Regions from separate parts of the Psychrobacter sp. ENNN9_III genome, predicted to be linked through region 2. Evidence: predicted binding sites of a transcription regulator. Region 2 holds the regulator's gene; the other holds the start of a gene.
The links. The regulator PhoB, encoded in region 2, activates phosphate uptake and scavenging genes when phosphate is short. The targets are predictions, from matches to a motif close to TGTCATNAANCTGTCATAA.
Positions count from the first base shown of each region.

Region 1: a site for PhoB is predicted at 2,515-2,533, ahead of pstS (phosphate ABC transporter substrate-binding protein PstS). Genes of this name have one in related genera too.

Region 1 covers NZ_LNUO01000139.1:22,348-26,784, forward strand. Annotated here, with positions in the region: gene pstC (phosphate ABC transporter permease subunit PstC) at 1-906, opposite strand, end outside; gene pstS (phosphate ABC transporter substrate-binding protein PstS) at 1,260-2,426, opposite strand; gene PENNN9_RS08550 (2Fe-2S iron-sulfur cluster-binding protein) at 2,869-3,540, shown strand; gene PENNN9_RS08555 (FAD binding domain-containing protein) at 3,537-4,437, shown strand, end outside.
Region 2 covers NZ_LNUO01000206.1:6,736-11,172, reverse strand. Annotated here, with positions in the region: gene PENNN9_RS12285 (DUF1287 domain-containing protein) at 1-370, shown strand, start outside; gene asd (archaetidylserine decarboxylase) at 489-1,328, opposite strand; gene dtd (D-aminoacyl-tRNA deacylase) at 1,447-1,899, shown strand; gene phoB (phosphate regulon transcriptional regulator PhoB) at 2,029-2,733, shown strand; gene PENNN9_RS12755 (hypothetical protein) at 2,803-2,961, shown strand; gene phoR (phosphate regulon sensor histidine kinase PhoR) at 2,951-3,916, shown strand; gene PENNN9_RS12260 (M23 family metallopeptidase) at 3,913-4,437, opposite strand, start outside.

The DNA of each region.
Region 1 (4,437 bases), on a different contig from region 2:
CAGTGACAGCACAATAAAGGTGATGATAAATAGTATGAGGCCAAGGTGCAGCAGCGAGGCCAGATGTAGCTCACTGGAGGCTTCGGCAAACTCATTGGCCAGCGCTGAGGTAATGGTGACGCCAGAGGTAAACAGACTTGGACTGATATTAAAGGCGTTACCAATAAGAAAGGTCACGGCCATGGTCTCGCCCAGCGCCCGACCCAGCCCCAAGATAACCCCACCGACCACACCTGCCTTGGTATAGGGCAAGATAATCTTAAACATCACTTCCCAAGTGGTCGCACCCATGCCATAAGCTGATTCTTTGAGCAGGTCTGGCACCACAGAGAAAACATCACGCATGGTGGCGGCGATAAAAGGAATAATCATAATGGCAAGTACCAAGGAGGCGGTAAACATACCCAATCCCATTGGCGCACCGGTAAACAGCTTACCAATGATAGGCAGTGGGCCGATATGCTCGATAAACCACGGCTGAATGTGATCGCCAAAGAAGGGCGCAAATACAAACAACCCCCACATACCGTAAATGATAGAGGGGATACCTGCCAGCAGCTCAATGGCGATGCCAAGGGGCTTTTTTAAAAAGTTTGGACACATCTCAGTCAAAAATATCGCAATGCCAAAGCTGACGGGTACAGCGATTAAAATGGCGATAAACGAAGTCACCAGCGTGCCATAAATAGGCGCCAGCGCACCATACTCATTGGCGACCGTATCCCAGTTATTACTGGTATAAAACCCCAGACCAAATGCTTGAATACTCGGCCAAGCGCCAATGATCAAAGAGAGCAAAATACCGCCCAATGATAGCAGCACGAGGATGGCAAACGCCTTGGTGGCATTGACAAATAGTGCATCGTAACGTTTTTGTTTTGCCAGTTGCGACCTTAAATCATTCATAAGTGTCTCAGCATTAAATAATGTTAAATCAAAATCTTTAAAAGACTCATCAGGTCTTATCACAGCAAACTAAATCTTAATAAAGGGTGCTATTAACGATGCAATTAAGTCAATATGAAAGAGATACCGCAAGACTGGAATAAATTTTTTGCAGCCTCTGTCTGCGCAGGCACAGCAAGCAAGAAAAATTGATACCAGTCTTGCACTATAAGGATAGATATCCACTTTATTTATTATTGACTATCGTTAACGGCTCTACTTTTAAATTTGTTGTGATAAAACCTTTGAGACAACCACCGGAGAATAGGTGTCTCAAAGGGGCTCACAAGTGCTGCTATACATATATAGACAAACTACTGAGCTGGGGTGTAGACAGGTTGACCATCATGGCCTTTGACTTCATTCCACTTGTCTTTAAACAGTGCCACTGCGGTATCAGAGAAAGGCACATAATCAAGCGCCATGGCACTATCATCACCTTGGGCATACGCCCAATCAAAGAAGTTCAACACGCCAGCCACTTGCTGCGGGTTTTCTGGCTGCTTGTGTACCAAGATAAAGGTAGCAGCAGCGATGGGCCACGCTTGCTCAGTCTCAGAGTTGGTGATGACTTTGTAAAAGCCTGCTTGCTGTGACCAATCGATGTCACCTGCCGCGGCAAAGGTCTCAGCGGATGGCTGCACGAAGTTACCCGCTGCGTTTTTTAGTGCGGCATGCGCCATGTTGTTTTGCTTGGCATAGGCATACTCGACGTAGCCGATAGCGTTTTTCATACGGTTGACGTAGCTTGATACGCCCTCGTTGCCTTTGCCGCCTGCCCCTGTGGCAGAGGTTGGCCATTTGACGGTTTTATCGACACCCACGCTGTCTTTCCAGTCAGTTGAAACCTTCGCCAGATAATCGGTGAAGTTAAAGGTCGTGCCTGAGCCATCTGAGCGAAACACGGTGGTAATGGCAGCATCTGGCAGGGTCAAATCTGGGTTCATGGCGGTGATAGCAGGGTCATTCCATTTGCTAATTTTGCCCAGATAGATATCGGCTAGGGTTGCGCCGTCCAGCTTTAGCTCACCTGGCCCCACGCCATCGATATTGACAATCGGTACCACGCCGCCGATGACGGTTGGAAACTGAATAAGACCTGCCGCGTCCAGCTCTTCAGGAGTCATGGGGGCATCGGACGCACCGAAGTCGACGGTTTTTGCTTGGATTTGTTTGATGCCACCTGAGGAGCCGATAGACTGATAGTTGACCTGACCGCCAGTCGCGGCATTGTAGTCATATGACCATTTGGCATAGATAGGCTGCGGGAACGACGCGCCAGCACCAGTGATGTTCATGGCGATGTTTTCAGCTGATTTAAAATCGCTTGCTGGAGAAGATGTCGCTGTGCTGGTGGTTTCGGCCACTGTCACCGCGCTGGTGTTACTCTGCGCTGCTGACTCTGCAGGGTCGGTGGATTTATTACAAGCGGTGAGTACTAAGGTGCAACTAACGGCGACTGCTAATAACGAATAACGCATGTAGGACTCCTAAAGTTTGACAACAACACAAATTTGAAAACAAAGCAAAAACGACTACCTGTGAGATGCGTGGTAGTTTGCCAATCTTTCATGACAGTTTGATGACAATAGGAAATTTATCTTGTTAGCAGTGATATTTTAATTTTGTAAGCACAGATGAAGGAGAGGAGTATTTGCTTTAGTGTTAACATTTTTTGCCTATCTACTACAAAAAAACAATATCGTAAGTTTTGCTGAGCATATTAATGTATAGATTGTTTTGATTGTATTTTTCTATATTAATGATGACATTAGCGCATATTAAAGGCATAAAACTAGTCTGTGGTAATGTCAAAGTTAAATGTTCAATACGTCTTAATATTAAATAATCAATACTAAATAACTAGATGGATGGATAAAAAATCATCCGCAAATTCTTATCATCTGCCAGCGAGAAGCCAGCATGTCTACTTTGACGTTAACGATAAATAAGCAGGATTATCAGCTTGATAATCTCGATCCGCGCACGACATTGCTCGATGTCTGTCGCCAACACTTGCAAATTACCGGACCCAAAAAAGGCTGTGACCACGGTCAGTGCGGTGCTTGTACGATGCTCATCAATGGTGAGCGCATCAATTCCTGTTTGACCTTAGCCGTCATGCACGATGGTGATGAGATTACCACTATCGAAGGCATCGGCATGCCTGAATCGTTATCAGCCTTGCAACAAGCCTTTAAAGATCATGATGCCTTTCAGTGTGGGTATTGCACGCCAGGGCAGATCTGTTCAGCGACTGCTTTAATAGAAGAGGTGAAACAAAACTGGCCAAGCTATGTGACGACAGATCTCAAAAACCCGAATGGGTTATTAGTCCAAGAGATCGCTGAGCGTATGAGCGGTAATATTTGTCGCTGTTCTGCTTACCCAAACATCGTGGATGCCATCTCACAAGTGCTTAAGAGTGAAGTGTCAGGTAAGCGTGCTTCTTCTAGTGAAGAGACGACTACAAGTTCGCTGCAAGACTCGGCAGTAACAGGTATTTGGTCACCGCCGCCCAGTCAGTCCCAACTTGGTAACCAATCAGTAAACCATAATAAAACTGCCAGTAGCACAGCAGGAGGCCGCTCATGAAACGCTTTGAATATATCCGTGCCCTCGAACCGCAGCAAGCGGTAATGTTTGCTACTCCTAAAGAGGCTTCATTTATCGCAGGCGGTACCAATTTACTCGATCTAATGAAGTTTGAGATTGAAACGCCAACCAAGCTGGTTGATGTGACACGCTTAGCGCTTGAACAGATTGAAGACACTGCTGATGGCGGCCTACGTATCGGAACCTTAGTGAGCAATAGCGATCTGGCCGCGCATCCTACCGTTATTGAAAACTACCCAGTATTGTCGCGGGCTATCTTAGCTGGAGCAACCGGACAGCTGCGTAACAAAGCGACGACTGGCGGTAACTTTTTACAGCGTACGCGCTGCTACTACTTTTATCATACCGATAGCCCTTGTAATAAGCGTGAACCCGGCACCGGCTGCCCTGCAATTAATGGTGAGAACCGCTCCCTTGCAATTTTAGGCACAAGTGACGCTTGTATTGCTCAGCACCCATCTGATATGGCAGTCGCTATGCGTCTGCTTGATGCAACGATTGAGACTGCCAAAACCGATGGCTCGACCCGGCAGATTCCAATAAAAGACTTTTATTGTCTGCCAAAGGACACCCCCCATATCGAAAACGTTTTAGAGTCGGGCGAGCTTATCACACATGTCGTGCTGCCAGCGCCTATTAAAGGTATGCACACTTATGACAAAGTGCGTGACCGCGCCTCTTACGCTTTTGCGCTGGTATCGTGTGCAGCTGTGATAGACGCTGATGATAATGGCAATTTGGCGACAGTACGCTTAGCATTTGGTGGTATTGGTACTCAGCCATGGCGCAATGAAGACGTGGAAGATTTACTGACGGATACGCAGGGTGACGATGACACTATCAAGCAGGCAGCAGATTTGTTGTTAAAAAATGCTA
Region 2 (4,437 bases):
TGCTTATCGTTTGCAAAATATAGATTTACAACAGCTAGTCAATCACGACATGAAGTCAAATTGGTCACAATATCCAAAAAATTGGGGATTAAAGTCACCGGACAACAATATCGACCATCGCCGAGTGGCCAATCTTGAAGTGTTTTTTGAGCGACACGGAAAATCCCTATCTGTCACTGACAAAGACAGTTTTCAGACAGGGGACATTGTGACGTGGCGACTGCCAAAAGACAACGTGCCGCATATTGGTATCGTCTCAAACAAAAAGGCTGCCGATGGGACGCCGCTTATTATTCATAATATTGGAGATGGTACTCAAGAAGAAAATATCCTTTTTACCTATCCTATAGCCAAACATTTTCGTTACTAAAACGCTTGGTATAGATGATATAAGGTTGTTCATAGCGTAAATGATGAATAATGTGGCGCAAAACAAAACCCAGTCAATGATGCCATATCATTGACTGGGTTTTTTGGTGGGTTTTTATTTATTTGTCAGTATGGGCTACACCTAGTAATTGACCCATTTGTACCACGCTGTTCGCCGTTATATTTTCTTGCCAGTCAGCTTTTGCAGCTTTAGGTAATATGACAATAGCGGTTGACCCCAGATAAAAGCGCCCAAGCTCATCACCTTGAGCCAAAACCATACTATGCTCAGCTTCTTGAATATCGTCGGTACGGGTAATCTTCCCCGTTGCTACCGTCTCGATACCAGCGACAATCATTGCGCCCACCATGACGACTGCTGCTTTGCCGTATTCGGTATCAAACATACAAACCAAACGCTCATTACGAGCAAATAAGTCAGGCACGTTGGCAGCAGTGATATTATTGACTGAAAATAACGTACCTGGCACATAGCGAGTTTTGGTCAAGGTACCTGTAAAAGGCATATGCACACGGTGATAGTTGCTGGGCGCTAAATAAACAGTAGCAAAACTACCATCAGCGAAGTAGCTACCATCGTCACTATCAGCAAGTAGCTGTCCGATGTCGTAGTAGCGCCCTTTAGCTTGAAGTAGCTTATGATCGTTAATTTGACCAAGCTGCGAGACAATGCCGTCAGCAGGGCTTACAATGCCATGGACGGTGGTATCGATAGCACGCGCATCACCTTTAAGCTCACGGGTAAAAAAGTCGTTAAAGCTCTCGTAAGCATTTAAGCTTTGACGTTCGTATTCATCTAACTTTACGTCATACGCTTTTGCAAAGCTGCGAATAAAAGCACGTTTAACCATAGGGTGGCGACTGGCCGCCAAACGTCCAGCAACTTTACTAAGTTTTTGCTGCGGTACAAACTGCTGAATGGTAGTAAATAAGGTCATAAAGGGTTACCAAAGTAGTGGTTAAAATAAGAAAATAAAAGTTGGAAATAATAAATATTTATATTTTATCATGGTCAGCACTTAATCGTATGACCATAATTGTTTAAGGATGCAGTTTATGAAAGCTCTAATCCAGCGGGTAAACCGTGCTAGTGTTATAGTCGATGAATGTTGTATAGGCTCGATTGAACATGGGCTCTTGGCATATATTGGCTTAGGACCCGATGATGACTTACAGCATGCAAAACGAATGATCGATAAAATTATCACATATCGCATTTTTGAAAATACAGATGATCCAGCCAAGCTTGGCAAACTAGATAAAAATGTACAACAGGTAGGTGGCGGATTATTACTGGTATCACAATTTACCTTAATGGCCAAAACAGACAAAGGACGACGCCCTGATTTTGGTGGTGCGATGTCGCCTGAGGCTGCAAAAGTATTGTTTGAACAGTTAGTCGCTTATGCAAAGACTCAGCATCCCAACGTTGCAACGGGTCAGTTCGGAGCTGACATGCAAATCGACAGCGTCAATGATGGGCCACTAAACTTTTTGTTAGAAGTTTGAAGTGCGAATGTCATCAAACTGTCATAATTAACGCGTTTAATAGACGGTTATTAATGAGTATTTACCGGCTTTTTTAGCTTAAATTTCCCTCTTATATAATTATTCAGCGCTTAACAATAAGGTTGTCCTATGCATAATGAGCAAATTTTGATTGTCGAAGATGAGCCTGCCATTCGTGAAATGGTGGTGATGACGTTGGAGATGGCTGGATTTGACAGCTTGCAAGCGGCTGATGTGTCAGAGGCGCATCAACAAGTGGTTGATCATCGTCCTGCACTTATCTTGTTAGATTGGATGTTACCTGGAGATAAAAGCGGTATTGATTTTTGTCGTATGCTCAAAAGCGATGAGCTGCTTGCTGAGATACCAGTCATTATGCTGACGGCCAAAAGTGAAGAGGACAGTAAAGTTCATGGGCTTGATGCGGGTGCTGATGATTATATGACCAAGCCTTTTTCGACACGAGAGCTACTCTCAAGGATTAAAGCAGTACTGCGTCGTAGTAGTGCGCTGAGTGCTGATAAGCCCATTGAGATAGGTAAGCTGAGCCTAGATCCCAAAGGCCAACGCGTCACGGCCAATGATAAGGTTGTGGATATCGGACCGACAGAATATAGGCTATTGGCGTTTTTTATGAGTCATCCGGAGCGTGCCTATACGCGCGCACAACTGCTCGATCAGGTATGGGGCGGCAATGTCTATATCGAAGATCGGACAATTGATGTGCATATCAGGCGTTTACGTAAATTATTAAAGCCCCACGACTGCGATACGTTGATTCAAACAGTGCGTGGTACTGGCTATCGGTTTTCGAGTCTCATTAAGCCAGTATGAGCCAGTTTAAACAGAACGACATATGAATGACAAGGTAACGCAGTAGATAGTCGTAAGGGTATGAAAGATATGATAACGCCTATAGAAAACGAGCAACAAAACGAGCAACAAAACGAGCTAGAACAGCACCCGCAAGATCAAGCAACTCAGCAAGAAGTGATGGGTCAGCTCAAAAAAAATCAGAAGCTCATTACGCGCTCTACAAGACGCCGTAATATTGCTCAATGATGATGATAGTCTAGAGTGGTGGAACCAAGCTGCTGAGGATTTGCTATTGCTACAAGCAGCGGATAAAGGTAAGAGTATTTTTGATTTTATTAATGTGCCTGAGTTTCGCCAGTACTATCAAACTATGACGACACCTAACGATGGTGTGCATATGGCATCTTGGCGAGACCCTAAGCGTTACTTGAAATGTGAGCTCACCCCTTTTGGGGACGAAAAACTATTAATCATCTATGATGTGACTCGTCTGCATCATTTGGAACAAATGCGCCGCGACTTTGTGGCAAATGTCTCACATGAGCTTAGAACGCCATTGACAGTCCTAATGGGTTATCTCGAAAACTTCTCAGATCAGCCAGACATGCCGCCGCATTGGCAGCGTGGGTTTGAGCTGATGACCCAGCAGACAGCGCGTATGAATAGAATCGTCAATGATTTATTACTGCTGTCTCGAATTGAGATCGAAGAGACGCATGAGTTTCATTATATTAATATGACCAAACTGCTAACCCATATCTACGATGATGCCCAAGCTTACAATAGTGAATATGGGCATAGCATACATTTGCAGATAGATACCTATGACGGTTTATACGGGTCAGAGATGTATTTAAATAGCGCCTTGTCTAATTTGGTCATCAATGCCATCAAATACACCCCCAAAGGCGGCAATATCACAATCAGCTGGGCCAAGACCTCTGAAGGCTGCCGCTTTGCTGTTGAGGATGATGGTATCGGTATTGCACCGCAGCATATTACGCGATTGACTGAGCGTTTTTATCGTATCGATAGTGGTCGTAGCCGTGCCACAGGCGGCACTGGATTAGGGCTAGCAATTGTCAAACATGTCTTATATCAATACGATGTAAACTTACAAATTGAGTCAACAGAGGGCGTAGGGTCGACGTTTAGTGCGTTGTTCCCCGCCAACCATGTGCGATCTGAGCCTACGCTTTAGTCTTTTTGTAAAAGTGGGTAAGGATTGACAGCACTGCCGCTGATATAAATACCATAATGTACGTGCGGCGGTGTACCTTTAGCATTACCACTATCACCGACATAGCCAATGATATCACCAGCACCTACCCAGTCGTTGGGAGATATATCAGCATAGTCTTCTAGGTGCGCATAGTAGTGTCCTGCGCCGCCGGGACCTACGACCACCACCACACGTCCGCCCAACGTATTCTCTCCAACCTTACTGACAATGCCTTGCGTCGTTGACTGTACTGGTGTGCCGCGCGGTGCAAATATATCGATGCCTTCATGTGTGCGCCCTTGGCTACGAGCAGCGCCCCAAGTATCGGTCAGGCGCTGCTCTGGTAGCGGACTCGGTAGGCTATCTTCTGTGGGCAACTCCTGCTGTAGCAGACTCAACTGTTGCCATTTTGCGACGACAAACGACTGTGTTTGTTGGCTGATGCTTGGAAGGAGTTTGTCAAATATAAATAATAGGGCCAATAGCACAGCAGCTTTGAT